Regions from separate parts of the Desulfosporosinus youngiae DSM 17734 genome, predicted to be linked through region 4. Evidence: riboswitches for the same ligand, from Rfam matches in the RefSeq annotation. Region 4 holds a riboswitch; each other region holds the start of a gene.

Region 1 (7,740 bases), 200 kb from region 4:
AAGCTTCCTATCCCCTATTCGCTTTAATCCGGATGAAGCGGTGTCTGTTACCACAAGTGCTGCCGGAACCGTCAATGTCACCCTGATAGGGTATGAGTTATAAGGCCAGGCATTCAAGGCCAGGTCAAAAAATCAAAGGAGAGCCGGTTAATGAGCAGTCCTCAGCAAATTCCAGCAGCTATTGAAAAAAACTCAAACCTGATTAAATATGCCAGCTTTGGCGTCCTGACCAGCGGAATAACTCTTTGGACTCCGGAGGCGCAGAAAAGCGTCTGTCTGACAGCAGTGCAAGCATCGGCTTCTCAGGCGGTATCCCTCCTGTTAAGTAATGGAAATAATGATTTCCTTTCCCTCAGAATAACAGAGCCTTTCAGTACGGTAAGTCAAAGTTTTTATTCTCCTTATAATCTCAGTCCAAACACTCCTCTTATGGTAAGAACATCTGATGAGCAAATAAAATGCAATACTTCCGGGGCTGTTACAGCTACTCAGACAGCCTATAACGGCAGGACTGATTTCACCAATGTTAATAATGCCGTGGGACTTCATAATGGCAGCGTTGCCTCTTTAGCCTCAGGCTTGCTTACACAGACCGGAGGAAATATCATCTTAGGGTACAGCCTGCTTCCGGCAATGTCTAATTATTTGGATATTGAGCAGGTTGTTATAAAATTCTACTGCAGACTCAGTCTGACCGTTGCCGTAGGGGTCAGTTCAATGATCTTTTCCTGGCGGCCCAATGCTCAGGCAGCCTGGACCGGACTGGGGCAGGTAAGCCGTTCCTTAATCGGTACTGCCGATTATCTGACAAATCCCCTTGAACAGGATATAACCGCTGCAGTACTGGGGGCACCTGCTCCCTGGGACGTAATAAATAATCTTCAGACATCATTTGTGGGAAGCCATACCGGGCTGGGCCTGGGCAATACGATTCAATTAGATGCTGTAGAGGTTGCAATCTGCACCACCGGCAAAAATCAAATGACACTTTTTGGATATGAAGCTTAATCGCCCTAGGCGGAGGCCTTTTGATTACTTTGCAGGGGTTACCCGCGGCAATTACATTGTCAGGTATATCCTTAGTCACCACACTCCCCACGCCTATCGTCAGGTTATCTCCGATTGTCACTCCCGGGCAGATAATGGTTCCGCCGCCAATCCAAACATTATTTGTCTCTCCGCGGGGTCAGTAGGATGCCCAACCGTATAGATTTGAACATTTGGTCCTAAAAACGCCTGATAGCATTTTCTCTTTTTCACTTTTAACCATATGCTTCACCCCTATTACTGAGTAATAAGGATATTTTTGCTGAAATCCATGGTATTAGAAACCAGGGTTTTCTTGAACATTGATAAATCATTCGATCTTTTGCTAAGTGAAATATCTGCTAAAAAATCCGGATAAATGTCATGGAGTCGGTCAATATAGCGTATTCTTGGCCTTCTTTCCCGCTTTCCATTCCTTCCAGTTTTACGGATCTTCTGACTCAATAAAAATATACCTCTCCAATCTAGTTCTTTAAAAAAGCGTGTTACACGAAAATTAATAAAAACATTGATAAACAGGAATTTTGTGCAGTATAATAACAGAGGAAACGTATAATTCATGTTTACGTAGGTTCGACAATCAGATCCATAAGCCTCATTTTTCTTACCAATATTAAATATAAACAAACAAAGCTATTATCCAACATTTGAATGTTCCCGAGATAATCAGATAACAGTCAATGGTGCTGGTTTTAACGGTAAATTCAAGATTTAAAATTAAAAAACGAATCTCCGAGCCGGGATGAACCTAAAGAGCAATCTATGGACACCGGACAGGGTCTAGAACCCTCGGGGTATACTTGGAAACGGGTATGCCTTCACGTTTTGAAAAGGAGGTGGATTAAAGCCAACTGGATTTAAAATCAGTTATGGCTCCGCTTTCTATTGGCGGAGCCATTTATTTTTTTCGAGTACCAATGCATTTCAAAATTGTTAGGTGGTGAATTTCATTGGCAAGTATAAAAATGAAACAAGTCATGGAATTTTTCTCAGAGAATCATGATATTGACCTAAATGATGCAGAAGAATATTTTATGGCAATTATTTCTGTGGGATTGTCTTTAAATAAGGAAATGAGAAAAGATATAGCTTCCATTTATAATCAGAATAAATTAATGTTCTTTGAAAACGCTAAAAACTTTTCAGGATATAATCATGTCTTACTAAGTAACGGTGACTTGGAACAAGAAATTTATGCTAAAAAAACTTTGGGTATTTTACTAAGCGCCGAACAATCCGAGCTGATAAAAGTGAAGGTCTTACGGCTCATCAAGAAATATTACAAAGATGTATATATTCATGCTCAAAATAATAATTACGATGGATTTAGAAAAAATTTGCCAGCAATAGAAGACACCAATAAAAACCTCAAGTTAACTGAAACGCTGATTGTTTTATATTTTTACACCATGAAACAAATGAATGAAAATTTACTCAACCTGCAAGTTGTGGAAAACGCATTTAATGTGGCAAGTTTGTTTATTAACATTAACCCTATTAATACTGATATTGAAAGTGAATTAAAAAGAGAAAATAGATTAGCCAAAGTAAAACAGATAGTCAAGAATGAACTTGGAGTAATAAAAAATTCCTCAGATATTCTTTATAGTAAGAATAAAGAGATAAAAAATATTGTAAGTTGTTTACGCAATCTCCTTTTAATCCATAAATTAGATGTTGATTCCATTTCTCCTAAGCTTAACCAAAATGATTTAGATAAAGTTATGCTGGCATTTATAAAAACTACGAGAAAATCGGAATTTGATAAAACTCAGGTTGTGCAATCATTCGGTGCCGGATATATTGTAAAAATGCTGCTTAATGAATACTTAAGAGCAAGGGAACTTTATCTTACTTATAGTGATGAAGATGCCCTATATTCCGAATTGAAAGCTCTTAAGGAGAAGTTAGATATTGCATCATCAGAAAAAGACACTGTTGAAATCCAGGCACAAAAACTAAAAAGTGAGATTGAAAATTATGAGTTTAAACTGAAAAATGCCTTATCTGAGCAAAGCAGATTTTATGAAGCACAAATTAATGAGCTAAATAAGAAGATCGATAAACTTAAAATAAACCTAAATACTGAAATGAAAAATAGACAGGAACTTTTTCAACTTCGGGAGTTTTTCATCGATCTTAAAAATGATTATTTACCCACAGAGACTTCATTAGATTTATCGAAGTTTATCACCAATAAGAAGCTCTTAATCATCGGAGGGACCCCAAGTTGGAGAAAACGGTTAAAGGCTAAATTTCCCACAATTCTTACGATAGATGGCTTTAATGACAAGATTGAATTTAGAAGTTTTGGAGAGATAGATTTTGTTCTCTTTTATTCAAAATATATGAGCCACAAAACCTATTATAAAACTGTCGATTTCATAAGAGCAAATGATATTCCGGCAGGTTATATTGGTAAAACAAATATCGATTTAGTCGAATTAGAAATAGCTGAAGAATTAAATAAGAGATTAGCAGCTCATTAGTGGGGGTTTGATCATGATTTCCAAAGTGTATCAATAATTTCGTCCGTAAGGTGCATCCATTTTGTCTATTTTCAGCGTAAACCTATTGCTATATGGGGAGTTATCTATTCAGTGATCATCCATAAAAAAACCGTACACAACCCTTCCTGCACTGGAATACGGCGAATACCCTAAGGGCCTGCTCTTTCTCCTGCATGGCCTGGCTCCCTATCTTTCAAGGCCTGCTGGAGCTCCTGTTTCGTCATGCCGGCCACATCGTTTTGGGCGATGAATTCCTTCCGCTCCTCTTCCGATAATCCCAGAAGGAGTAAACTTAAGTCAATTCACTCAAAAACACCTCAACTTGGCTATTTTCTGTAAATTTTCAGGTAAACCCAGCCCGCATAAGTAGCAGCAACAAACCCTTACTTTGAATCTTTTCTTTGCACTCCAATTGATTGTGTATCTTGTGACGATAGCTCGCTTATCCTCTCATCAATGACACGCTTTCCTTCAATTGAATTTATATACTCTCTGATCTCATCCCTTATAGAATTAGTTTTATCAAATGATGATTTTTTTGTTCTTTCTGTTTTGAACCCAATTAGTGCTATTGCGATACCTAAGCTAACTAATGTAATAGCGTCACTCAATGCATTAACTTGTTTTACAGGAATATTGATTTTCAGATAGGGTAAAACGATTACAGCTATCAGTGAACCCGCAAGGAGGACTGAAGGTAGGTGATTTAATGTTTTATTCAGTTTAACCTCTCTCTTTACTGCTATACCTTCGATGTAGAACTCTATTAGGTCAGATAATATTAGAAAAAACGCTGCAAGCGAAACATATAGCAACCACTTCCCAGTTGCATTTATAAAGGGTGTAAGTCTTAGCACTGATAATAAAATAAAACAAAATCCAGCGAATTTTGTAAACGTTATGGTCAAGCAATGTTTCCCCCTTTATCTTATTGACCTTGGTAATTGAAATAATTGTTTTGGCCACCGACTCGTTTTGACTACAACATCCTTGATGTGCTATTCCTTTACCTCCTTTAGGTTTATATATTATTGTGCATACCCCGGTTTCTTGTACAAGCGTTTAGCTCAAATATAAATTCAATATTTACTGTAATTTTAGAAAGACAGAAAATAATTACAAAGCTCAATCCCCGTTTCGCATGTTACTAATGACTGAAGGAATCGTTTCCAGCAGATAATCCATATCCTCTTCACTGTTATGTTCATTCAGACTAATCCTCAGGCTGCCATAAGCAAGGGACTCCGATGCGCCGGTTGCCAGCAGTATCCGGGAAGGGTTGATGGAGCCTGCAGTGCATGCGCTTGCCGAGCTTGCCAAGATACCTGCCTTGCTTAAGGTGGTTACCAGGGGCTTTTTGTCCATTCCCGCAAAGGCAAACGATGCCATACCGGGCAGGCGGTTTTCAGGATCCCCCGTCAAATAGGAGCCGGGGATTTTCAATATCCCCTGAATCAACCTGTCCCTCATCGCAACAACCTTCCGGTTCTTTTCTGCCATGGTTGCCACGGCTTCTTCCAAGGCAGCGGCCATACCCACGATGCCAGGAACATTTTCCGTCCCTGCCCTTGAACCCTTTTCCTGACCTCCTCCATGGATCAGGGGCGGCAGAATCCGCCCGATTTTTACGAACAAGGCGCCCACACCCTTGGGTCCCTGGAATTTGTGCGCAGACATGGAAAGCAGGTCAACGTTCAAATCCCTAACGTCAATTTTCACCTGTCCTACAGCCTGCACCGCGTCGGTGTGAAAAAGCACATTCCGCTGACGGGCAACCTGACACAGGTCCTTTATGGGCAATATAGTGCCGATTTCGTTGTTGGCCATCATGATGCTCACTAAAACGGTGTCCTCCCGGATCGCCTCTGCCAGCTGTTCCGGTGTTATCCGGCCATAGTAGTCCACAGGGAGGTAGGTTACCTCATACCCTTGTTTTTCCAGAGCTTCCGCAGTCTTGAGCACAGCGTTATGCTCGATCGAGGTGGTGATGATGTGCTTTCCTTTGGAACTGCGCTGGGCCACCGCTCCCAGAATGGCCCAGTTGTCTGATTCTGTCCCCCCTGAGGTGAAGAAGATCTCATTGTTCTTAGCGCCTATGGCCTTGGCGATCATCCTTCGTGAGCGTTCTACCCCAGCTTTGGCATTCACTCCGTACTCATGAATCGCTGAAGGATTGGCAAAGGTGTCTCCAAAATACGGCAGCATGGCCTGGAAAGCAGTAGTGGATAGCGCAGTCGTCGCTGCATGGTCAACATATACCTTTCTTAATCCCATCACTTTATAACCTCCCTCTTCCCTCTTATCTAACCCCAAGGTCCGAATAAAAAAACGCCTGACCCCGTCATTCAGGAATACAATCCCGCCGCTAGCTCCGATATCCTGAATGACTTCCGACAGAGTCTGGTCCAGCAGATCAAACTTGTCCTTGTAGTACAGATAAAAGGTCCCCCGGTTGATGTTGGCCCTTGTGATGATATCTTTCACCGCTAAGGCCTCAAATCCCTTTTCATCGATCAGAATTACCCAAAGCTAAGTAAAGTATCGAGGTCAAATTCGGCACTGGTGACCAATTTGAGCTGCTCTGTCCGTCGGAGAAGCTAGACCCATACTCTTAGCCGCTATCACCATTCTTGGAAATAAATCAGGGTGTGCCGTTACGTTTATACCTAAACGTGAGAATAATCATTTATGCTCTTCTTTATTTCATCATCTATTTTACTTTTCTTTTTGAAGAAATCGAATATGCCCATTTGCGTCCCTCCTTTACATTATTGGCTCATAACCACCAACTATCGGTATCCCCTTGGCAAATTAATCAGAGAAATTTGCAAATAGATTCTTCAATTCTGATTTATCATAAATCTCTTCGTCACTAATGAATTTCTCTATTTCAATATTCCCATCTGAAAAGAATTCTACCTCCCACCTTTGTCCTGGCACAGCGATTTCAACCATAATGCTATCCCTAACTTTGTTTAAACGGTAGTAGCTTTTGCGGTTTTCTAATTCATTAAGAAATTCAATGATTTCATTCATCTTACATTCTTCTCCTTAGACAATTTCGCTTTATTGCGCTCTATCAAAGCAAAAGTGTCAAGATTCATTGTCCTTTATTTCTATCAATTTTCGTCTGGTATGCTCAATGAGTTTACCATTGATCGATTCATTTTTTCGTTCTATATCAATCCTATATTTCTTGTCAAATACCTGCGATATAACTTTTTTAGATTGTACCCTTAATTCTTCCCAGAGGGGGTTACTCTTTAATTGTTCAATATCCCAATAAAAATCCTCAACATGACCGTCATACTTATCAAGAAATCTATCAAACTCATCCATATCCGTATTTGCCTATCATCAAATACATTGTTATCTAAATAAAATTGCTTTCTATCATTATAGAAATTGCTGAAGTCTTCGAGAATCTCATCACCCGCGTACCCTATCCCTATCATATATTTTTGTTCTTTGGCCGGTAAGGACATTGTGACTAATGACATTATTAATTCTTCATAGAAATATTTGATTAAATATTCATTTTCAGTCGGCTTTCGAACATGAGGAATCATATCCTGCCTGCAAGCGCCGAAATTATTAAAACTCTTCTGCGCCTGGACTAAGCTAACCCTATTGGCTCCGCCTTCATATATCGGTTTTTCCAGTTGAAGCGGATCATCTTCCCAAAAACAGATCGAGCAAATATCAAAGCTGCCGTCATGATGGGTTTTAACCGGTTTATTCTCAAAAGTGTAATAGCCACAACATGGGCATTTATATTTCATTTTTTACCTCTCAAAGTGCAGGCGTTAAGTAATAAAGTATTTATCAATAATTTTCTTTATCTCCGGATGCTCTTTATCGCCCTCTATAAGGTATTCTATAAAGAAATTCTCAACTTCTTCATCTTTTATTTCTGCCAGCAGCCCATAAATCTTATACCAAACGGGCGCATAGGAATAGTTCTTACAGAAAAAGAATGCTATTTCTTTAAATTTCGGATTTCTTAAGTAATATAAAGCCACCGCAATATTTAGGGCGTCTTGGTCTGATACAACTTCCTGATTCGTTAATATACCGTCTAACCTTTCATCCGATGTATCCCCTGCCCATTGTTGCCTTGCGACAGTTAAAGCATCCGGGAAGACCTTTTCAACTTCCAATATTTCCTGTGGCCATTCATAGT
Region 2 (7,740 bases), 820 kb from region 4:
GTCACCAAAGCCACAGGGCACAAGCTGGAGAGCCAGGCCCGGGTCCTCGGGGCGACACCCTTTCAGACCTTCCGCTATATCACCCTGCCTCTGGCGATGCCCGGAATTATTGCCGCCGGGAGTATGGCTTATATTATCTCCTTTAGTCAATACTTTTTAACGTTTTTAGTCGGAGGAGGAAAGGTGATCACCTTTTCGATGCTGATGTTTCCGTATATCCAAAGCGGGGACCGGACGATCTCTTCCGGTTACAGTATCTTATTTATAGCGACCTCTCTCCTGGTTTTTATCCTTTTTGAATCCTTAATGAAAAAATATTATCAGGTAAAAGAGGTTTACTTTTTTAACTAAGAGGGATAATGATGCATGAACTTTTCATCCGGAATTTACATGTCCGGTTATCCGGAAAAGAAATTTTAAAGGGAATTGATCTGAATATCCGAAAAGGTGAGTTTATCTCCCTGCTGGGTCCATCCGGCTGTGGGAAGACCACCTTGATAAAAACCATTGCCGGACTTTTGCCCATCGATTACGGAGAGATTTTTATCCGGGGGCAGAATGCCCAGCCCCTGGCCCCAGAAAAAAGAGGGACCGTGATTGTCTTTCAGGATTTGAGATTATTTCCCAACCTGAATGTGGTTGAGAATGTGGAATTCGGCCTGCGCGTGAGGGGGATTTCGAAGAGCTTAAGGCGGCAAAAAGCCATGAGTTTGCTGGAAAGGGTTGAAATGATCGGTTTTGAGAAACGACGAGTTAATGCCCTCTCCGGAGGCCAGAAACAACGGGTTGCCTTGGCGCGGGCGATTGCAGCCGAACCTTCTATTCTGCTGCTGGACGAACCATTTACCAGCCTGGATGTGCTTACTAAAGAAAAAATGATCGAATTGGTCCTCCGTCTCCATCAGGAGTTAACCATGACAACGGTTATGGTTACCCATGATCAACGGGATGCGCTGCTGATGTCCGCCCGGATTGCGGTTATGTCCGATGGACAGATTCTTCAGTATGACTTCGCCAAGAGGGTTTATGAAGCTCCGGCATCTCCTTATATTGCCGATTATTTTGGCAAAACCAATTATCTGGAAGGGACGGTTGCAGGAGGAATGTTTCGGAGCATGTTGGGTGAGTTCCCCGCGTCCTTGCCGGATGGACCTTACCGGATGATGCTTAGGCCCAATCATCTCCGGATTTTAACGAAACCGGGTGATTTTCAAATCTTAGCGGTCAGCTTTTTAGGAGATTGGTATAATGTTCTGCTCCGTTATCAGGATCAGGATTTTTGGGTGACAGCGGGTCCTGAAGTCGAGCTGACTGTCGGGGATCTGGTTAATCTGGAAATTGATTTTTCTAAAGGGGTATTCTACAAAAGGGAGATAAAAAATGCAATTTAATCAACGACTGATAGAAATCCTGGATAAAGTTCAGAATTATGAAAGCCTGACGAAAGAAGACTGTCTCCACTTGCTTAATTTCAAGGAAACATCCTTGGAAGCCTCAATGATCAGGACGGTGGCGGACCATCTTTCCAGGCAAAAGTCGGAAAATTCCGGAGTGATTATCGGGCAGATTGGGGTCGAAGTCTCGGAATGCGAGGGGAACTGCCGGTTCTGTGTTTTCGGAAAAGGGCATACTCAGTTTTCTCCAAGAAGGACAACGGATGAAGAGATTGCCTTGAAAGCACAAGAATTCGCGGGTCAAGGGGACTTGTATGGACTGTTCCTGATGACAATGCACTCCTATAACCTGGATGTCGTTTTAAATTCAGTTGAGATTGTCAAAAAGAATATCCCTGATCATACGCAGATCTGGGTGAATATCGGGGATGCCGATATCAAGACTTGGCAAGAATTAAAAAAAGCAGGTGTAAGAGGGGCTTATCATGTTAATCGCCTGAGGGAAGGCATCGATACAGATCTCAGTCCGAAGGTCAGGCGTTCGACCATGGAAGCCATTGTTGCCGCCGGCCTCGATTTATATACCTGCTGCGAACCCATTGGACCAGAGCACTCCAATGAAGAAATTATTGATAATTTCTTCATTGGAATTGAACTTGGCTGTTTTCAACATGCGGCTATGCGAAGGATAGCTGTACCGGGTGTTCCATTGTCTGTCCATGGACAAATTACGGAATTGAGACTGGCCCAGATTGTGGCGGTCATTACTTTAGCCACTTTAAATCTGAAGAGTTTGCGTTATATGTCCGTACATGAGCCTAACCAAGCGGGGTTATTAGCAGGAGCTAATGTTCTAACCGCTGAAAGCGGGGCCAACCCCCGGGATAATAACCTCGAAACCTCTAAAGGCAGGGGAGCTTCCATGGCAGAATGCCGAAAAATGCTCTTTGAGGCCGGATTTACCAGTCTTCGTCGGGGAGACGAGTCGATGGTCCCGCTTAATCTGGAAAATCTCATGCCGACAGATTAAGCAAATAAGTGTTGTTGTATTTAAGGATACACCCAGCCACAGGTTCACATCAGGTACTGCCCTGAGGTTTGGCACGAAAATGTCCGGTACGATAGTCTCCAGCGGAGAGTATCGCCGAAGCCGTGATCCCTTAAGGAATCCCTACCGGCGTAGGATACAGTTTCGCCGAAGCGGCTATCTCCAAAGAATACTTATCCGCTGAAGGTAACTCCCGCGCCGGTGAGTGGGCGAGCCTCGGAGTGCTGAGTTAACGGATGTGGGAGAAGCTGCCCGACCCAAAGGACCTATTTTCACTCATCAGTGGTGCCGCAAAGCGGCATGTGGGTCTGATAGTGCAAGAAAAGGCAACGGAGCCAGTTTGATTAAACTGACTTCGCTGCCTTTTTTAAGGCGTTCCTAGATTTCGGCCATGATCTCTCCCATACTAGATATGTCATACCCCCCAATTCCTATCACCTCATTGCGAAAAGAGGGGGATTTTAAGATACTCATTAAAGCCTGGAAATGTGTCCGCTCCAGATCTTCCTGGCGAATTACCAGATCATAGCGTTCTTTATGCAGCGGGATAAAATCAAGATTGACAAATTGCATGGCAACCTTTTCAATTCCTAAACCAACGTCTGCTTCACCGCGGGCGACTTTACTCGCTACGGCAAGGTGGGTCATTTCTTCCTCTCCATAACCAACAATATCCCGACTGCGAATCCCTAGAATCCTTAGCTGTTCATCTAACAGCACTCTTGCCCCGGACCCTCTTTCGCGGTTAATAAAACGAACCTTTGGTTTAGTCAGGTCACTCCAGGTGGTTACATTTTTGGGGTTACCTTTGGCAACATAAAAACCTTCCATTCGATAAACCAAATTTATGATATAGGTTGGGTGACCTGGCAACAGTCTGCGCACATAGGGAAGGTTATAGTCGTTGGTATCGCTGTCCCATAGGTGTGCAGTAACTGCATTGGCATGGCCGCGGTATAGGGCCATCAGCCCATCGATGCTGCCGATATAGCGGCGCAGGAAATGAACTTGCGGAAATTGTCTTTCCAGATAGCGGGTCAGAATGTCCAAGAGGATATCTTGCCCACAGATGACTAAGCCTTCATCCGAAGAAGGATTGTGGCTGAATCCCTGGGTTGGTGCAAAGGAGGGGGATGGGGTTGTTGCGGGGGAATCTAAGGGGGCGAGCCCTTTGGATTTTCGTTTGTAGCTCTCAATATCAGCACTCTCTATACGAACCTTGCGACCAACATGGTAAGCCATGAGCTCACCCCGCTTTATGAGCTCATACACTGTGAACTTGGAAATCCTAAGGATTTCTGCGACTTCTTCAGGCGTATAGGAAACATCATTAGCCATAGCGAACCTCCAGAAATTATTTATGAATATTATAATAATTAATCTTATATTGCCTATTTATTATAACATATTGTATAATGGCAATGAAGTTTGGTTTTGTTATGTCTAGTTAGTTTACGTTAGCTAGTACACACGCCGAACCTATTATATTTAAAAACTTAATCAATCATATCTCCGAGCCTGATCAACCTAACGAGAAATCTATGGTTGCCGGCCAGGGCTTTAAGCCCTCAGGGCGTAACCGGAAACGGGTATGCCTTCACATTTGAAAAGGAGGTGGCAGGCCTGGTAAGGTTTTATTTGGCGTGGCTCCACTTTCTTTGAGTGGGGCCATTTTGTACCCGTTGAGCGGTAATCGAAAATAAGTTTTATGTGGTGAAAGAGGGTTTAAGGATGGCAGTTGATAAGTTGGCAGATACGCAAATCCCCGAGGGACTGGAGGTCATTGAAAATTATATCAAGGCCTATAAATCGTTCCAGATATTAAAAACGGCCATCGATTCAAGATTGTTTGACTGGCTTGAGAAAATAGGGGGGAGTACGAGAGAGGAAATATCTCAGGGGGTCAAATTGCATGGCCTTTTCATGAAGGGATTTTTACAGTCACTTATTGAAATGGGCTTTCTCGTGCAATCAGGCAATCAATACAGGAATTCCGGTATTACAAGCACCCTGCTGACCCGTGATAAAGAGACATACCAGTGGTTAAGTTTAACCGCCGGCTTTGATTGGAAAGACTTGCTACCCCTCTTTCGTTCTAAAAACCCGGTGCTGGAATTGCGTTACGATAATGTTTTTCCCGAATATATTCAGGCCATGGCCAAACGTCCGTTAACAGGGGAACTTCAGGCTCTTACGCGTCACGTAGTAAACTGGCCCGGGTTCCGACAAAGCCAAAGGATCTTAGATATAGGCGGCTCCTTTGGACTATTCACTCTTGCCCTGTGCCAGGAAAATATCAATTTAGAGGGCTTGATTATTGAGGAACCGCTTCGGGTCGCCCATACTGCCAGGCTGATTGAGGATCAGGGTTTAGCAGACAGAGTTAAGGTCCATGAGGTTGATGATCTTCTGGAAATCAATCCGGAGCCTGATTTCGATGTGATTCTTATGGCCCACAAACTCTATGCTTATCGCCAGCAACTATCGCCCATGTTCTTGAAAATGTCCAATCTTTTAAAGCCAGGCGGACTGTTGGTTTCCAATCATTGGTTCTGTGGTCCGGGCTGCGAAGCTGAAGCCGACGGAATCAATGAACTGGACAAGGCCATACACAGCTTAGGGCATCCCATCTGTCATGTGGAAACCTTCGGCCGGTTTTTTAATGAGGCGGGAATTAAGCTGTTCAGCAGAGCTGATCTACCTGGCACGTATGGTGTATCTAAGCTGCACCTGGGCCAAAAGATGGAGAGGGTGCAAATAGATGTGTAAATGGATAGATAAGATGAAGGAGAAGTTCACCCTTGAGACTTAAGAGCAATGACTACTTTAGATTGAAAATAATTGCGCTGGTCTGCTTTACCATAGCGTTGTTTTTTGGATCGTTTTTGGTTGGACGATTTGCAATATCCCCCCTAACGGTTTTGCACATCATCCTTTCTAAATTCGCCGATATACCGCAGTACTGGGACACTACCCTCGATACGGTTGTTATGCAGGTGCGTCTGCCCAGGATTGTGCTTGGAATTTTAGTCGGGGGAGCTCTCTCGGTTGCCGGAGCTTCATATCAGACGCTGTTTAAAAATCCGATGGTATCTCCCGATATTTTAGGGGTTTCGGCAGGAGCAGCCTTTGGTGCGGCGCTGGCCATGATCAACAATGCCTCTTGGTGGCAGATCCAGCTGCTGGCTTTTCTTTTTGGGATTATCGCCGTAGCGGCCGCCTATACGATTGCTTATGTATTTGGAGGGAATACAATTACCGTGCTCATTTTGGCGGGGATTGTTGTTTCGAGCTTGTTTCAGTCGTTGCTCTCCATTGTAAAAACCCTGGCCGATACAGATAACGCGCTGCCGACCATTACTTATTGGCTGATGGGCAGTTTGGGCAAGGGCAAAAACGAGGATGTCTTAGTCATGCTGCCGACTCTGGCCCTATCCCTTTTCATGATCTATATTTTTCGCAGTCAGATCAATGTGTTGGCGGCGGGAGAAGATGAGGCGCGCACGATGGGAGTCAATGTTCCTTTGGTGAAGCTGGTAGTTGTTATCAGTTCGACGCTGATGACGGTCTCGGCAGTCAGTATTTGCGGGATTGTCGGCTGGGTTGGCATGGTCGTGCCGCATATTGCCCGAATGCTTACCGGAGCAAGTTTTTCTAAGCTGGCGGTTACTTCGTTTTTCATTGGCGGAACATTTTTGCTGATAATCGACAATGTTATTCGGGGGATCGAAGGGGTTGAACTGCCGCTTGGCGTGCTCACTGCTTTGGTTGGCACTCCAGTCTTCGTGCTATTGCTGTCCAGAGTCAGGAAAGGGTGGTCGTAGTGTTAACGGTGAAAGGGCTAAGTTTTTATTATCACCCGGACAGGATGATTTTGAAGGATATTTCCTTTACGTTGGCCAGTCATGACATTTTGTGCCTGCTTGGTCCCAACGGAACGGGCAAGACAACCCTGATTCGCTGCCTGCTTTCCCTTAATAAGATGAAGAGCGGAAGCATTGAGCTTGACGGGCAGGACTTAAAAAAATTATCCGCCAAAAACAGAGCGAAATTGATGGCCTATGTTCCCCAGGCTACAACCATGGCTTTCCCCTATGAAGCCAGAGAGGTCGTGCTTATGGGGCGTGTGACTCATCTGGCAACCGGTGGCAGTCCGACGAATAAGGACTGGGAGCTTGCTGATGAAGCCATGGAGCGGCTGGGAATTCTGCATATGAGCCGGTATTTGTTCAGTGAAATGAGCGGCGGCGAAAAACAGATGGTCTTGTTGGCCAGAGCCCTGACACAGCAGGCCAAAATTATGATTATGGATGAGCCGACCGCTAATCTCGATTACAGCAACCAGGTAAAAATGCTTCAAGTGATCAGGACTTTGGCCGGGCAAGGCTACTCAATTTTAATGACCTCGCACTTTCCCGACCATGCCTTCCTGGCCTGCAATAAGGCGGTTCTCATGCGCGATGGATTATTCATGGCGCAAGGACTCCCGGAGGATGTCGTAACGACCGAAAACCTGTCAAGGCTTTATGCCACACCTGTTTGCGTAACAACAGCAACCCTACACCCGCGGGACGAAGTAACCAAAGTATGTATCCCAATCATGAATCAAAACATCATATGAACGAAAAGGAGAAACGAAAAATGAAATCAACTAAAAAAATCCTGGCCCTGGTACTCCTGACTTTCTTTGTATTAGCCAGCTTGGCAGGATGCGGGCAGCAAGCGCCAAACGGGACAAATCCGCCCGAAAAGACCGCTGTTACTCAGACCGAGCGTACCGTAGTCGATATGGCAGGAAGGTCTGTCAAGATCCCTGCCGAGATCAAAAGCATTGCCACCTTTGGCTCTATCGGAGTGCTTAACGCCTTTGTAGAGACTTTAGGCGAGGGCAGCAAAATCGTCAATGAGGGAACGGCTTCTTTCACAAAAAGCGAACGATGGAATAAATATCAATACCTGTTTGCTCCGCAGCTGAAAAATGCTCCCGTACTTCAGGATGCCAACGGCGAGATTGTGATGGAAAAAGTTTTACAGATGAAGCCTGATCTATGCCTGGTTATGACCAAAGAAATGGCCGAACAGCTTGCCGCACAGGGGCAGAACGTTATTTACCTGTCCTGGGCCAAACAGGAAGATGTTAAGGCATGCATTACGCTGCTTGGCGAAGTGCTCAATAAGCAAGACGTTGCCAAGGACTACCTGGCCTATTTTGATAAAATTGTAGCGAAGGCGCAGGATCTGACCAAAAACCTCAAAGAAGCAGACAAGAAAAAAGTTGTCTACGGCAACCCAATCACC
Region 3 (7,740 bases), 1.6 Mb from region 4:
CCGCTCGGTTAAAACCGTTTTATTGAGTATAAAACCGGGAAGCAAGAAAATTCCCCCGCCTTTCCCTTTGCGCATATAAACCGGAATACCTGCGGCGGACAGGATCTCGACATCGCGATAGATGGTTCTGGGCGAAACTTCAAAACGCTCTGCCAGTTCCTTAGACGTTGCCGTTTTTTTGTCAAGCAGGATATAGAGGATTTCAAATAAGCGATTAATCTGCACTTGCGTTCACCCAACAAAATGTTTAGTTTTTGGAAATTCAGATTTGTTACCCAATCAGTTCTCTTTCGAGGCTCTGAATTCCTCTCTAGAAGTGGCGTCCTTCTCAAGTTTTGCCTGTTTACGATGACAAATCTGGTCCTCAGTTCATTGCTCACCTATATCTGACCTTACTTGAAAACGCTATTTAGCTTCGTCATAGACGCTTTGTGACGCCAAACACGTCCTCGAAGCCAGTCGAACACGATCTGAGCCTTGAGGGCCGGATTATTCAGGCCGCAGTGGACATCGCCACCCTCTTCCGCAGTGATCATCCAGCTGGGCAGGCTTTTACCATCACCAATCTCGATTTCGAGATACTCGATTACTCTTTTTTTAGTTGGATGTCAAGAAATTGCGAATAACCGCCATGTAGGATTATCACTGATATGAAAAGAGGCCCTGTAATATCCAGAGTCTCTATAATCACTATAATAATTACCTGAGCAAGTGCGGCACATCAAGTGCCTATTCCGCCGGTTTGCTGTCTGTTCAATTTGCAGCATTATTCCTCGCTATCCAAGCCGCACCAGCAATAATTTTACCGTTCTTTAAAAGTTATACCGTCAAATCCCTTGGCACCTGACCTTACCGCCCGCCATTAGCCGTCAATAATATCCTTGATCTGCTCCTCGGTCAAATTCACATGGTAGAAGGTGCGATAAAAATCACCGAAACGCTGAACCAGATTAATGTCGGCAAACTCATCCGGATAGAACTTTTGGGCAGCCCACAAAATGAGCAGAGGCTGTTCGGAGGTCCAGTTGCCCATGAGATGGCAGCCGACCGGCGTGTTAAAGACCTGCTTGTTCTTTACCGCTTTCACATCAGCCCACAGCGGGTCAGCGTAGATCGCAGGTACGTTGGCAGCGAGCATTTCGATGATAACGTCGGGATTGGCCTTCCACACGGCCTCCATATCCATCCCCACCTGGGACAGGGTCGCCTGATCCGCCGTACAGCTGACACCGCCGGCAGCCGGAATCCACCACTCACTGACCGTATTGGGCCTCAGCATCCGCGCTTTGTCAAAGTACAGAACCCGGGTTCTTTTATCCTGTGGTATCGCGGCAACTCTGTCCTGAACCAGTTTAAGGGTGTCATCCAGGTAGTTCAGGTACTGCGCGGCCACATCCTTCTTGTCAAACACCTCGCCCATAATTCTGTAAATATCACGGAAAGAATTAAAATCGGTCAGCTTAATGCCGACCACGGTCAGCCCCTTATCGGCCAGAACCTTGGCCATATCCTCGGAATTGACAAAACACACATCCGGTTTCAAGGCCATTAACTGCTCCGCATTGACATCACCGCTGGCATTGCTCATCACTGTCGGGGCCTCTTTAACCTGCGGGGCAAACACAAAATCGAATTTATACGTTTCCGGGGCAAAACCGGCGGGCAAACCGTTACACACCTTGCTCTGTTCCCCGAAGGCCGAAACAAAGCTTAAATAAACCGGGAACGAACTGGTCAGGGCGACGCTTTTGATCTCAGCCGGCAATTTTACCTCGCGTCCGAAACTGTCCACCACCGTCCGCGTCGCCGCCGGGGCGTCCTGAGAAGTCGTCTTAGGGGTCTCGCCGCATCCGGCCAGGGACAGCAGCAGACACATACAGAGCACCAGGACGACGGTCAATTTTCTCTTGGTTGTTTTCATTTTCAATCTCCTCACTTTTTATTGTTTGCTCTCATTTTAGGCATTGGCCAAGGGGACGCAGTCTTTGACCGGATTACCCCGGTTATCCAAAACAGAAGTGATGCGCGAATCAACGCCGTAAGCATCCTTGATATTTTGTTCGGTAATAATTTCGTCGCTGCTGCCAATCCGGATTTCCCGGTTCCGTTGGATCAATAAGACTGTGGCCTGGCAAATAAAGGCATGATTGGGAAAATGGGTGGTCATCACAATACAAAGTCCTTGCCCGGCCAAGCGTTTGATCTCTTCCAGCACCTTGATTTGATTGCCGAAGTCCAGGTTGGAGGTGGGTTCATCCAAAACCATAATCTTGGGCTGCTGGGCCAGGGCGCGGGCAATCATCACCATTTGCCGCTCCCCGCCGCTGATCTGGGTATAGATCTGATCGGCCAGGTCAGTGATATGCAGCGCTTCCAGGGCCTGATCCACGATGGCCTCATCCCGTTTTCCCGGCGAGGAAAAGCGTCCGATATGCGCCGTCCTGCCCGTTGACACCACCTCCCGGACCGTGAAAGGAAACGGGGGCGTATGATACTGGGGAACATAGGCTACCAGCCGGGCAATCTCGCCGATGGACAGCTTATCCTGCGGCCGTCCGTCCAGCAATATCCGTCCGGACTGAAGCTTGATGATTCCTAAAATCGCCTTGAACAGCGTTGTTTTGCCGACCCCGTTCGGTCCGAGCAGGCATAAGATCTGGCCGCTGTCCGCCGAGAAGCTGACATTTTCCAGCACCTGCTTTTGGCCATAGCCGCAGGATAGGTTTTTTACTTCTAACATCATAGCCATCCTTTCCTCCCCCGCAGCAGAAGATAGAGAAAAAACGGAGCGCCAATGACCGAGGTCAAAATGCTCAGGGGAATTTCCGAGGTAATCAGGCTCCGGGCAATGTCGTCCACCACCAGCAGAAAGGCTCCCCCCAGCAGGCAGGATGCCGGAATCAGGCGCTTATAATTAGGGCCGACGATCATTCGCGCCAAATGGGGGATAACCAGGCCGACCCAGCTGATCATGCCGCCGGTGGCGACGCAGGCCGCCGTGATCATCGTGGCGCACAGGATGATAATAATCCGCAGGCGTTTCGGGTTGATCCCCAACATCCGGGCTTCCTCATCGCCAAAGGACAGGGTATTTATCCGCCAGCGCAGCAAAAACAGCGGAATCCCGCCAATGAGAATCGGCACTAAAAGCAGCGGGATTTTCGAAACAACCACGGAGGAAAGGCCGCCCATCAGCCAAAACGTAATGGCAGGCAAGGTATTATTGGGATCGGCCAGGTACTTAATCAGGGAAATAAAGGCCTGGAACAGGGAACTGACCACCATTCCCGTCAGGACCAGCGACAGAACGTTATTGCTGTCGCGGCTGATAACGGAAGAAATGCCGAAAGACAAAAACACTGCGATGATGCCGAAGAAAAATGAGGTGACTTGAATTTCAAAATAGCTGAAGGAAAACAGGATGGCAACCGCCGCGCCGAAACCCGCCCCGGCCGAGGCTCCCAGCAGATCCGGCGACACCATGGGGTTGCGGAAAATACCCTGATAGGCAGCGCCGGCTACAGACAGCCCGCTGCCGATCAGCACCGCTACCAGAATACGCGGCAGCCGCGCCTGAAAAACCACATTTTTTAAGGTCACATCCACCGTCGACCCGGTAATGGGAGAAAAAAAGGTGGTGATGACTTCTTGGAGGCTCAAGGTATACCGGCCTAAAGTAAAGGAAAACACAATAATAAGGAACAAGACGACGCCCATACCCAGCAAAATCAGCGGCTGCTTGGCCTGCTTTTTGGGCTCCACACGCTTACCTATCAATCTAACTTCTCCTTCAAACTCGTAATCCTATTTAATATTTCGTCAGTAACGATCTCATCATTATTTCTTACCTTTTCCAGAGGATCGGCAATTTTGGGAAAAAATCGTTTTCGGCGGCAAATCACTAAGTATTAGAAGGAATCGTCCGCTCATTGACAAGCAATTTAGCTTTGATCCTCCTGCCTTTCCGGTACTGATCCAGATCGCCTGTAACGGAGACCGAGGCATTGGCCCCGATAAAGTTTTCAACCGTCTCGTCCATACGTCCTACCAGCCCTGCGCTGTATCCGCCAGGGGTCCCGCGCACATGAACGCGCGGCTCCCAAATACTGGACCCGCCGCCCCGCGGGGGAAAATCATCCTCCAAAACCGCCTCTATCACCGGCCGTTCATACAAAAGGCAGCCCATGTACCATTCAATAACCGGCGGCAGGAAATATTCCGTCATAATGATAGCAGCGTGAGGCGGGCCGGGAATGCCCAGCAGCGGTTTCCCCTCAATTTGTGCCAAGAGCAGATTTTTGCCGCCGGGACTAAGCTGCACCCCATGACAGGCAATTTGTCCCATTTTCCGTACGGCCTCAAGAGTGTAGTCTTCGTAGTTGGCTTCCCCTTTACCAACGCCCCCGATTACCACTAAAATGTCGCAGCCCGGCAGCGCCTTTTGAATGGCCGCCTCGATAGCTTCTCCCCCATCGGCCACAATGGGGAAAACCGTGCTTTGGACGCCGCACTGGGCAGCGATGGCTTGGATATAGACGCTGTCACTCTCAATGCACTGACCCGCCGCAGGTACGGTGCCCGGCGGCACCAGATCATCCCCTATGGGAATAATGGAAATTTTAGGCCGGCATTTCACGGAAACCAAGGTGTGGCCGGTGTACTGCATGAGGGCCAGATGAGAGGGGGACAGCTTTTCGCCGGCACCGGCCAGTTGTTCCCCCTGCCCCACATAGGTACCCTTGATTTTGACACTTTGATACTGCACCGGAAGTTCCAGCAAGGTGGCCGTTCCGTCGGAGTTGATTTTGCACTGCTCTCCATGGACAATAGAGTCAAATTCCTCCGGTAGGGCGGACCCCATGGGGCAGTGGTGAAAATCCCCGGGCTGTAAAATTCGCCTTCCCGTCTCAAAGGCAGCTTTGCTCTTTTCAAAATGGATCGCAATACCATCATGCGCGGCGCAAGTGGCCACTGGTACACCCACTTTGGCGAAAACATCTTCGGCCAGCACCCGGCCCAATCCCTGCGCCAGAGGGATGCACTCCGCCTTCTCTCCGCGCAGGGGTATTTTCCCCAGCCAAAGTTCCAGTGCTTCGTCTACCGTAGGCACAGGAACGATCTTTTTTACGCAATGACAGGAGCAGTCGTTGCATACCTCTGTGCAGGGTTTGGGTGGTATGATTACACTTTTTTCCATGAAGAACCTAAAACTCCTTTCTGACGCAAAGTGATAATAAAAATAAAAAAAACTTCACTGAAAAGCAGTGAAGTTTTTTTTCATACGAAATAAACCCCCACGTTCACTCCTTTTCAAAGTCGGAAGGCATATTCGTTTCCAAACATACCCTGAGAACATTATCTGTTCTGGCCGGTGTCCATGGGCGAAACCTTTAGGACCATCCCGGCTTGGAGTAACTATGTTGTTTGTAACTACTATGTAACATAGACTTATAAACATCGTAACATAGACTTATAAACATCATGAAACATAGACCTATATAAATACTATATCATAAACTTTTGCACCATTCTATAACGTAAACTAACAAAACACAACAGGAACAAAAACACTTTTAATTTTTTCCTAACAACGCGATGGATTTGTAAATATCCGGATTGTGCCTTACAGTTAGCCAGCATAACGTCACATATATACCTGCATTCTTTAGGAAGTTGGGCTAATTGAATGTCTATCTTATATTTCTGAGTATAGGCAGGTTTCGTTTGATGAATTTTCCCGATCCTTTTTCCCCTAAAAAGCATCCTTCCTTGGCGACGATTTTTCCACGGGATATTGTCATATATGGATAGCCTCGTAGAGAGATACCCTCATAAGGGGTATAATCAACATTTTCATGCAGCATGCCGTGGGTAAGAGTCAGTTCGACTGAGGGATCAACAATCAAAATATCGCCGTCACTGCCTTTTTCCAAGGTTCCTTTACGGGGATATAACCCGAATAATTTCGCCGGATTTGTTGACGTGATCTCTACATAGCGCTGCGCATCAATTCTTCCCGCCGACACACCTTCCGAGAACAAAAGTGCCATGCGCGGCTCGACTCCAGGTGCCCCGTTAGGTGTCTTGGCAAAATTGTCCTTTCCTAATTGTTTTTCACCTTTCAGGAAAAATGGGCAGTGGTCCGTTGCAACGGTTTGAATGCTGCCATCCTGCAGACCCAGCCACAGAGCCTGGTTGTCCTTCGTCGTGCGGAGCGGGGGACTCATAATATATTTCAGACCGGCATCGCCGGGTTCGCGGTAGCGGCTTTCATCTAAGACTAGATATTGAGGGCAGGTTTCGGCAAAAAGGTTTTTCTGCCCCCTCTGCCGTGCCTGACGGATATAATCCAAGCCCATTTCACAAGACAAATGTACAATGTACAGCGGCGCGTCGTCCGCCACATGAGCAAAAAGAATCAGACGGTTTATTGCTTCCGCCTCACTTTCTACCGGATGGCTTACCGCATGGTAGATTGGTGAAGTTTTTCCCTGTTCGATTAATAACTCTTTCAGACAACCCACCATATCATGGTTTTCAGGATGAACCGTCAGCATAATTCCCAATTCTTTTGCTTTTCTCATGAGCAGGAAAAATTCCCGGTCCGTTAGTTTCTGCCCGTAGGTAAGGTAAAACTTGTGGCTGGTAATCCCTTCGCCAACAAGCTCCTCTACTTCCTTCAAAATAGCGTCATCCACATGTCCAATGACCCCATGGAATGAATAGTCAATGACCGCTTTACCTTCGGCAAGGGTGTGATAATGGTCCAATTGATGCCGGATACTGCAGCCTTCAGGGCCAAAGGCCAAGTGGTCAACAATGGTTGTGGTGCCGCCGCATGCGGCCGCCACTGTTCCGGTATAAAAATCATCGGTAGCCCGTGCGATTCCCACATCTAAATCCATGTGCGTGTGCACATCAATTCCGCCGGGCATGACCAGCATGCCCCCGGCGTTAACAATTTCCTCGTTGCTTTCCGGTATAAGATTGGCTGCTATTTCTGTAATAATGCCGTCCTTAATTCGCAAATCAGCTTTTATTGAAGATTTGTCTGTAATAATGGTTCCATTTTGGATTAGCAATTTTCAGTACCTCCGTATAATTGGATTTTAATTCTGCCTGCACAAGTTTAAGCAGAAGTTTGAATCTTAGCATATTCCTCTCTTCCTGATTTTTCATATTGTATATAGTAATTTTAGCGACACATGATGTCAAGTAAGCAGCTTAAGTCGGGCGGCCGCCGATTCATTGCTCCCCCTTTTGGCAGCTCTTCAATTTGAACTTTCCTAAATGCAGCGTACGCTCCGGTATCCGGCGAAGGCGAGAAGTCCCTCTATCCTGCTTATCCGAGAATCATACGCGCGTACAAATCTCGGACAGGCCGGGCTAGGCTCCCCGCAAAAGCTAAACGTATGTCACGGCCGCGGACCAAAACCTTCTCTGAAAAGGATTCGGCACTCCAGGATGGGAATTCCTGAGCACCGAACTCTGCATTGCCCGAGCCGGCCCACTCTTCCAATGCCATCTCATCACCAGTATGCCAGGTCTTCATAATACCTATCTTTTTATTTTATGGGCTAATGATTTTATAAACTCTTCTGTAGTAGGGATTCCAGCCTTACTCGATATACTTTCCTGAATAATCTTTTCACTCTCTGATTTATCAATTTTTTTGTAGACATGGTCAATAGCCGCTTGCATTTCTCTTTTAACTTCAGCAACAGTTACGCCATGCTCTTT
Region 4 (7,740 bases):
TGAAATGCTCATTTTTACGCATGAGCATTCTTTTAACGATTAAAGGAATATGGAGAGCAAAAAATTCAGAAACAGACAGATTTGAAATATAACCAGCTACATCGAAGAATTTGTTCATGGTTCCTAAGCTATACCAAACTCCAGCGAGAAAATTAATGATCATAAGAAAAATAACGATACCCGTAATATTAGTCCAGACAAAACCTCTTTTATTCCTAGTTAAGAACAAATGAATTAGTAAAAATATAATAATTAAGCAAGTTGCTATAATAGAAATCATCGCGAAAGAATCGAACTTCTCAATAGCCCATGTTACAAAGTCGGAATCAAATTCCCGCCTGCTTGCCGTTTTATTTAAACTTGCAATGAAGCGTGGCCGGGTTGTTATTATACCTGCTATCCCCACGAGAGAAAGAACTGATGATAGCAGGATATAACACTTATTCAGCACATTACTTTTTCCGAAACTCATAAGACAATTGCTTATGACAATGATTATTACTACTATTGCAACTGGCGATATAGAGATAGCCATTATGCACCTCAAGCAAAGATTATTGTATTATTATACCATAGCAATATAAATCTTCCCAGATCTGGGGTACGTCCCTCAGTATTCCAGAATTATCGAGATATAGTTGGCCTGCCGGAAGAAGAATCTATTGCCTTTAATTGGCAAGGCTGGAAAGGCCGAACACTGCCGACAACAAAGAATTGCCGGCGGTGTTCGGCTTTTCTGTTTTTGGAAAATGATTGGTGCTTGGTATCTGTTTTCTAATGCGGATAACAGAATCAAAGGAAATAAATGTGGAATAACTATAAAGGATAGGGACACAAGTACGGAAAAAGAAAATCGGCCGGTTCCGCTCCGACCTCCGGCGACGGCACGGTCTACTGAAATCTGAATGCCGACGGCATCAACATATAGGTGCCAAGGGCTATGAAAATGGCTCAGTTTAAACTGTTGAAAAGCGCATTTCACAAGGAGGAAGATGGGCAATGGGCATAATTGAAATCAAAAACCTGACAAGAGACTATGGGAACGGGCGAGGTGTGTTCGACCTCTCTTTCTCTGTGGAAAAAGGCGAGGTGTTCGGCTTTCTCGGTCCCAACGGAGCCGGAAAAACCTCAACAATCCGGCATCTGATGGGATTTTTGCAGCCGGAAAAAGGAAGCTGCGCCATTAACGGTTTGGACTGTTGGCATGACAGTGCGGCCATTCAGAAAAATCTTGGCTATATTCCTGGGGAGATCAATTTTTTTGAAGATATGAGCGGTACGGATTTTTTGCGATTTACCGAAAAATACCGGGGGTTGAAGAAGAGCGATCGCATAAAAGAACTGCTCGACCGTTTTGAGCTTGACGCGCGCGGCAAGCTCAAAAAAATGAGTAAAGGGATGAAGCAGAAAGTGGGCATTGTCGCCGCTTTTATGCACGACCCGGAGGTCCTGATTCTCGACGAACCGACCAGCGGCCTTGATCCGCTCATGCAAAACCGATTCATAGAACTGATCCTGGAGGAGAAGGCGAAGGGCAAAACCATCCTCATGTCCTCGCATATGTTTGAGGAAGTAGAACGTACCTGCCACCGGGTATCGATCATCAAAGACGGTCGTTTGGCCGCCGTGGACAGCGTGGAGACACTGAAAGCGGCGCAGGTCAAAAAATATATTGTAACCTTTGCAAACGCTAAAGCTGCGGAGGAGTTTTGTGCGGAAAATCTCACAACCGAGCTGTTGACCCATCACCGCGCCGCCGTCACGGTGCAGCACAATATCCGCGAATTTATTGCGGTATTGAACCGTTATCCCGTCGTCAACCTGTCCGCTTCCAGTCAGAGCCTTGAGGAAATCTTTATGCAGTATTACGGAGGTGTCCAATAATGTTGAATTTTACATTATACAAATATGGGATGAAAGGCAGCTGGAAAATGCTGCTGATCTTTGCGGCTGTGTTAACCATGTATGTTTCCATAATCATTTCAATGTTTGACCCGGAAATGATGAGCCTCTTGGATGATTATGCCAAAGCAATGCCGGAAATTATGGCTGCGGTCGGCATGACGGCGGGTGCCGCCACCATGATCGGATTTATGTCCTCGTATTTGTACGGTTTTATTTTGTTGATATTTCCTATGGTTTTTTCCATACTTTGCGCCAACAGGCTAATCGCCCGCCATGTGGACAGGGGCTCCATGACCTATCTTCTGGCCGCGCCGGTAAAACGCCGGACGGTCGTATTTACGCAGATGAAAGTAATCGCGACCGGAATTTTTGCCCTTGTCCTGTTTGTCACGGTGCTGGAAATTATCATCTGTGAGGCATCCTTCCCGGGAGAGCTTGAAATCGGGAAGCTGCTGGCGCTCAACGCCGGTCTTTTAAGTTTGCAGTTGTTCATCGGCGGGATATGCTTCCTGTGTTCCTGTATTTTCAGCGACAACCGATACGCTGTGGGCTTGGGCGCGGGAATTCCGGCGCTGGCCTATATCTTGCAGATGCTATCAAATTTTAACGAAAAACTTGAAAATATAAAGTACGCCACCTTCTTCACGTTATTTGACACTAATGGGATAATCGCGGGAGAAGCCGGGGCGATTGCGGGGATGATCGTGTTGTTTGCCGGGGCGGTTGTGTTGTTTACCGCAGCGATCGTTATTTTTTCCAAAAAGGATTTACATATCTGAGCCGACCTTAAGCAATTACGGTTTTTTAACAGAATGCAAGGAACATGTCCTATACAGCATTTTATAGACATCTTAAATAAGTCAACTATGAGTCAAATTCGTCACTAGTGACGAATTTCGGAAAATACTATTTAAATTCCTGACCAAATATAGGAGGGACAGAGTTATAATATAGTTGGAAGCAAGGCCTGTTGAAGATAACCTGATTAATCTGGTGCGAATGTACAGTGAACATTTAAAGAGATGAGTGTGACCATCAAATAGCATGAAAATATCCTTCTGCGCGGATTAAACGCAAGGAGGATATTTTTTCTGGCGGGGCAGTCCCTCGCCCGAGGCGACTTTAGGATTCATGTGGTAATATAACATAAAACAAAAATCACGCTATTTATATTTTTATTAGTTTATGTTATGTTATGTAGTGTAGTCAATCAAGATAAACCTTAGGAGAGCAAAGTCTTACTGTTTGGAGATACGCGGAAGGAAGTCTTAATAATTAAATATTGAATCCGAGCTTTTTATTCTAAAGGAAGCTTCCCATGAATACTAAGCCTAAACCGGAGGGTTTACGGGGTTAGACAGGAAACAGTCTGGCCTTCACTTGTGAGAAGGATGATGCTTAAAAACAGAGAAATCTGTTTTTAAAAAGCATGCTCTTTAACCGGCTGGTTTAGTTCCTGATCCAGCCGGTTTTTCTATTGCGTATCCTGCCTGAACAAGAGCAGGTGAGTTCCCTGGGCGCTCCCGGACTGTCGGATGGGATTGCCCAGACAGTGCGGGAAAGCCGGATAAAAGTAAGAGACTATTTGCTAAAAGGAGAGGAATTATGGAAAACCATCAGCAAGACAAAATTATCTGTTCCTCCGCAACCTGTACCGGCTGTGCTACACGCTGTCACCGGCAGCAGAAAGCCCCCCTTTCCCGGGATGAGGCTCTGACCATTCTCTTTGAACGGGTCAGGTTTGATCTGGCCAAGGAGTTTGTGCCGCTGAGTCAGGCTTTGGGTCGGGTGACGGCGGAACCAACCTATGCGGCCTTCTCTGTACCTCCTGCTGATACCGCCCAGCATGATGGAATCATGGTGAATTGGGAAGAGGTTAAAGAGCTGCTTGCCGGCGGCTGCCGGGTGCTGTCGGAAAATCAATTTCGCCTTCGGGTTATGGGGTCGGTGCTGGAAGAGCCCTTTGACACCGTGATTCCCCTGGAACAGGTCAGCCATTTGGCTGACGGCAGAGCGGAAATCAGGGCCTTGCCCTACCAGGGACAAGGTATAGGACGGGCCGGGGCCAGTATCCGGGAGGGAGAGCGGGTTGTCCCCGCCAATTACCGCCTGACCCCGGCTAATCTGGCTATCCTGCGTTTTGCCGGAGTGGAGAGGGTGCCGGTCTGGAAAAAACCCAAAGCTGCCGTGATTCCCGTGGGCGGCGACTTGGTGGGGCCCGGCTGTCGGCCGGGTCCGGGACAGGTAGTGGAAGCGGACAGCATTCTCGTGGAAGGGATTCTCCGGGAATGCGGCGGGGAAGCCTGGACAGAACCGGTGGCAGGGGATAGCGAAGAGCTGATCTGTCAGGCGATTCTCCGGGCCCTTCCCCACTGTGATTTTCTGATTTTGATCGGCGGCTTGGGCCGCAGCGGAGCCAAGTATGGGGACTATACCGCCCAGGCCGTTGAGAAGCTGGGCAGAATTCTGGCTCAGGGCATGGGCTTTGGACCTGGCGGGAAAGCCATGCTGCTGGGGGAAATCCAGGAAAAATGCGTAGTGGGGATTCCGGCACCTCCTCATGCGGCCCTGACTCAGTCCGAGCAATACCTGCCGGCGATTATGGAACGCTTTCTTCACTGCCCCTGCTATGAGCGGCCGGAGATCAAAGCCCGCTTGCACACAGATTACCAGAGCGGAGTCCGTTCCGGTTATCATCCTCATGTAGCTCTCAGCTGGACGGAGGAGGGCTATGAGATTGTCCCTGTTCGGATGGGGGACACGGTAGATTGTTTTGTCAATGCCACGGGGATTCTGATAGAGGAGGCGGAAGACCGCCTGATGAAAAAAGGGGAGCCGGCCACGGTGCAATTGCTCTGGGGGGAGAAGACGGTCCGCCGGCGCAGCCGCCAATCCGATTAAAGGCTTCTTTCCGGGCGTGACCGGGAAGCCGGCGGAAATATTAAGATCCTTGATACCCGTGAAAAATTATACCCAAATTGAATTGTAAATCATTATTTTTGTGACTAATCAGGTACTCAGTTAATTAACCACAGATTACACAGATTAACACAGAATAAATATATTTTGGCTCTAAACTACAAATTGCTTGTAACGCAATTGATATTCGCCAAAGCTGATAAAAGGCCGATTTGATCCTGTAGCTTTGAGATAATTAATAATTATCGCTTTCATTGACTCGCATCTTCGCCATTTTTTTATACTTAATCCTTCTTAATCTGTGAAATCTGTGTTAATCTGTGGTTTCTCTTATCGTTCTTTTTATGTGTAATCTGTGGTTCCCCGGTCAGAATTCCCCAAGGCGTTTCTTCTTGTAGGTATAAAAAATGCGGGATTTTAGGTTAAGATTTCTTTAGGAAAAGAGGGAAAAAGATGGATTTTAAGTTAACAGGAGAGCAGGAGTTAACCCGGGAGCAAGCTCTTTTTGTTTTGGAAAAGGCCCGGAATCCGGAGCAGGCCTATGAATTATTTGCTTTGGCCTCGCAAATCCGGGACAGGGTATCCGGCAAAGCCCTGTGGTGGTCCTCGGGATCAGGGGGAATTTTTCCCTGCCGGGTCAAACCCCGCTGTTCCTATTGTACCTTTTATACGGAAACTATGTTTCCCACGGATGTTTTGCTTAAGGGCCTGGAGTGCATTGAAGGCCTGGGGATTCAGCAGTTCCATATCAGCGGGGGAACAGACCTGAAGGAAGGGTACGACGAACAGCTGCTGGAGCTGGTGCGGAAGATTAAAGCCCATTCGGGACTGAAGCTGGAAATCAATCTGGGACCCTCCTTTCAGAAAGAAACGATCCTGGAATTAAAGAAACTGGGTATTGACAGCATTACCAGCTCTTTGGAATCCAACGCTCCGGAGGTCTTCGCCGCCGCCAAGCCCGGAGACAGTCTGGGGCGGTGGCGTGAACTGCTGCAATTCTGTGAAGAGGCGGATATACCCAGCCGCTCAATGATGCTGCTGGGCCTTGGCGAAACGGATGAAGACCGAATTGACCATCTGTTTTTTATGAAGCAGTTCCGAAATCTCTATCAGCTGCGTCTATCCCGCTTTATGCCCTTCCCGGGAACTCCGTATCAGGACAGACCCCGCTGTTCACCTTGGGAAACTGCTTTGATCACAGCTATGGCGCGTATTCTGCTGCCCAATACGGAGATCTGCCTGGCGGCAGGCAACAGCACGGATGACATACCTCTTTGGTATCTGGCGGGGGGTGGCAATCAATTGCTTGGGGTATCCATTGCCCGAAAAGCACCGCCAAGGGCTTCGGATATAGATATTTATGAGATCGGTGAAGGCGCTTATGTAGTGGATAAGCGCAGGCAGATAGAAAGGGTGTTGGCAGGGATGAATCTGGAGGTTACAGCTTTTCGAAGGTAGCCGGGCGCACCAGCTTTCCGAGGGACACAGGAACCTTGGCTTCGGCTTCAGCCCTGGAAAGCTTAGCGGTAAAAACCTGACTGTTTTCGTAGGTTCGGACAAAGTATTCGCAGGTTGCGGTATTCATAAAAACCGTGTACTGGGTGTAATCGTACGTGCCCCGCGACGTCAGGACAACTCCCTGGGGAATGGAGACACCCTCCAGAATATGAAATCCTGTCACGACTGCTTCCTGCCGGTTTTGAGGAATTGGGACATGGGTTTTCTGAAAAACAGTCCGCACAAACCGGGCAGGAGGCGTATAACCGCCTGGAAGCACCTCTGTGCCGCCGCCCTGGCCAAAGGGCGTCAGCACAAGCTCTCCCCAGGTTATTCCTTCCGGTTGGTGCGGTGCAGCCCGCATATAATTGCGCAGATTTTCCATATGCCACTCAAAAGTAGGACTGTTGGACAGAACCCCGACATGGTTGGCCAGCAAATGCATGCCGTTTTTTGTCTGTTCTACGGTCAGGCACTGTCCTTTTTTATCACAGACAATCCAATGCAGCGGAGCGACGGAATTGGTCACCGCATCAGGTACTCCCACGATCCGCACAGACTGCAGGGCAAAAGCCGCTTCTTCCACCGACCCGCACATACCGAGCAAAAAGTTGACAAGTTCGGTGGCTGCAAATTGGGATGTCTGTGCCCCACATTCAGGCTCTCTATACTTGGCATATCCAGAGAAATATAACGCCGCCGCCGCAAGCCCCATTTCATTGACGCCGTCCGCAAAGGTAATTTTAGGAATGGTCTGTCCAACCCCTATATAACTGTAGCGATTGCGGACACAAACCGTCCCGAGGGCATTGGACCACTGGTAATTGCGCGGCATCGTATAAAGATGTGGGTTCAGTACATAGGAAAAATCCATGGTGCGTCCAAGAAAGATCTCACCCTGTTGAGTTTTCAGCGTCATTGCGGTACACATTAGCTTTTCCCTCGTTTACTCTTTGGTAAGTATACCTTATTTGTACGCCGGAATGATCCTGTTGGTGACTGTTAAATTCCGGCCTTCACAGCCCTTGCAAAAAGCCACCCAGCGACGGGTGGCTTTTGCAAGATCTTGATGCAGATTGTTTAGGCAAAACGTCTTTTCCGCATTAGGCAAACCCATGCTCTTGGCGGGTTGGGACGGTTAGATTCAAACCGGCTTGAAACAAGAGAGAGAATTTCAAAGCAGGGCTCTACGGAGTTAACAATATCTCTGGCAGTGCGCTGGGGCGGACCGGGGTTATCACGCTGTTCATCAGCGTTGCCAATGATACTTAGCCACAGGCCGTCTTCTTCCAAATGGGCAGCTACATTTTCTGCAAAGTTCTTTCGTTCTTCATCCGAAGTTAATGTATGAAAGCAGCCTCTGTCAAAGGCAAAGCCAAAGGGTGCTTCTTCAATTTTGTGTGTCCGGAAGTTAATCAC

What was found. Region 4 has a riboswitch for molybdenum cofactor ahead of DESYODRAFT_RS16760 (molybdopterin molybdotransferase MoeA). Riboswitches for the same ligand answer to the same signal wherever they lie in the genome.
Region 1: it holds a riboswitch for molybdenum cofactor, as region 4 does, so the genes downstream of both, DESYODRAFT_RS17610 (hypothetical protein) here and DESYODRAFT_RS16760 (molybdopterin molybdotransferase MoeA) in region 4, are expected to answer to the same signal.
Region 2: it holds a riboswitch for molybdenum cofactor, as region 4 does, so the genes downstream of both, DESYODRAFT_RS12680 (class I SAM-dependent methyltransferase) here and DESYODRAFT_RS16760 (molybdopterin molybdotransferase MoeA) in region 4, are expected to answer to the same signal.
Region 3: it holds a riboswitch for molybdenum cofactor, as region 4 does, so the genes downstream of both, DESYODRAFT_RS09310 (molybdopterin molybdotransferase MoeA) here and DESYODRAFT_RS16760 (molybdopterin molybdotransferase MoeA) in region 4, are expected to answer to the same signal.

Annotation. Positions count from the first base shown of each region.
Region 1 covers NZ_CM001441.1:3,769,130-3,776,869, forward strand. Annotated here, with positions in the region: gene DESYODRAFT_RS17595 (hypothetical protein) at 1-103, shown strand, start outside; gene DESYODRAFT_RS17600 (hypothetical protein) at 151-1,008, shown strand; partial or broken gene DESYODRAFT_RS27480 (LbetaH domain-containing protein) at 1,028-1,230, opposite strand; molybdenum cofactor riboswitch at 1,766-1,899, shown strand; gene DESYODRAFT_RS17610 (hypothetical protein) at 1,998-3,536, shown strand; partial or broken gene DESYODRAFT_RS27485 (DUF3102 domain-containing protein) at 3,740-3,850, opposite strand; gene DESYODRAFT_RS17615 (hypothetical protein) at 3,941-4,465, opposite strand; gene DESYODRAFT_RS17620 (aminotransferase class V-fold PLP-dependent enzyme) at 4,683-6,071, opposite strand; gene DESYODRAFT_RS17625 (hypothetical protein) at 6,369-6,593, opposite strand; gene DESYODRAFT_RS29800 (CPCC family cysteine-rich protein) at 6,821-7,339, opposite strand; gene DESYODRAFT_RS17635 (hypothetical protein) at 7,364-7,740, opposite strand, start outside.
Region 2 covers NZ_CM001441.1:2,748,007-2,755,746, forward strand. Annotated here, with positions in the region: gene DESYODRAFT_RS12660 (ABC transporter permease) at 1-351, shown strand, start outside; gene DESYODRAFT_RS12665 (ABC transporter ATP-binding protein) at 360-1,391, shown strand; gene DESYODRAFT_RS12670 (hypothetical protein) at 1,381-2,424, shown strand; gene DESYODRAFT_RS12675 (helix-turn-helix transcriptional regulator) at 2,821-3,780, opposite strand; molybdenum cofactor riboswitch at 3,941-4,070, shown strand; gene DESYODRAFT_RS12680 (class I SAM-dependent methyltransferase) at 4,174-5,211, shown strand; gene DESYODRAFT_RS12685 (FecCD family ABC transporter permease) at 5,244-6,266, shown strand; gene DESYODRAFT_RS12690 (ABC transporter ATP-binding protein) at 6,266-7,063, shown strand; gene DESYODRAFT_RS12695 (ABC transporter substrate-binding protein) at 7,084-7,740, shown strand, end outside.
Region 3 covers NZ_CM001441.1:1,990,172-1,997,911, reverse strand. Annotated here, with positions in the region: gene DESYODRAFT_RS09330 (helix-turn-helix transcriptional regulator) at 1-225, opposite strand, end outside; gene DESYODRAFT_RS09325 (ABC transporter substrate-binding protein) at 863-1,921, opposite strand; gene DESYODRAFT_RS09320 (ABC transporter ATP-binding protein) at 1,958-2,743, opposite strand; gene DESYODRAFT_RS09315 (FecCD family ABC transporter permease) at 2,740-3,777, opposite strand; gene DESYODRAFT_RS09310 (molybdopterin molybdotransferase MoeA) at 3,902-5,197, opposite strand; molybdenum cofactor riboswitch at 5,288-5,424, opposite strand; gene hydA (dihydropyrimidinase) at 5,691-7,082, opposite strand; gene DESYODRAFT_RS09300 (hypothetical protein) at 7,343-7,552, opposite strand; gene DESYODRAFT_RS09295 (sporulation initiation factor Spo0A C-terminal domain-containing protein) at 7,558-7,740, opposite strand, start outside.
Region 4 covers NZ_CM001441.1:3,571,362-3,579,101, reverse strand. Annotated here, with positions in the region: gene DESYODRAFT_RS16780 (hypothetical protein) at 1-535, opposite strand, end outside; gene DESYODRAFT_RS16775 (hypothetical protein) at 663-905, shown strand; gene DESYODRAFT_RS16770 (ABC transporter ATP-binding protein) at 1,000-1,884, shown strand; gene DESYODRAFT_RS16765 (ABC transporter permease subunit) at 1,884-2,684, shown strand; molybdenum cofactor riboswitch at 3,180-3,314, shown strand; gene DESYODRAFT_RS16760 (molybdopterin molybdotransferase MoeA) at 3,511-4,806, shown strand; gene DESYODRAFT_RS16755 (radical SAM protein) at 5,278-6,282, shown strand; gene DESYODRAFT_RS16750 (choloylglycine hydrolase family protein) at 6,263-7,252, opposite strand; gene DESYODRAFT_RS16745 (class I SAM-dependent methyltransferase) at 7,402-7,740, opposite strand, start outside.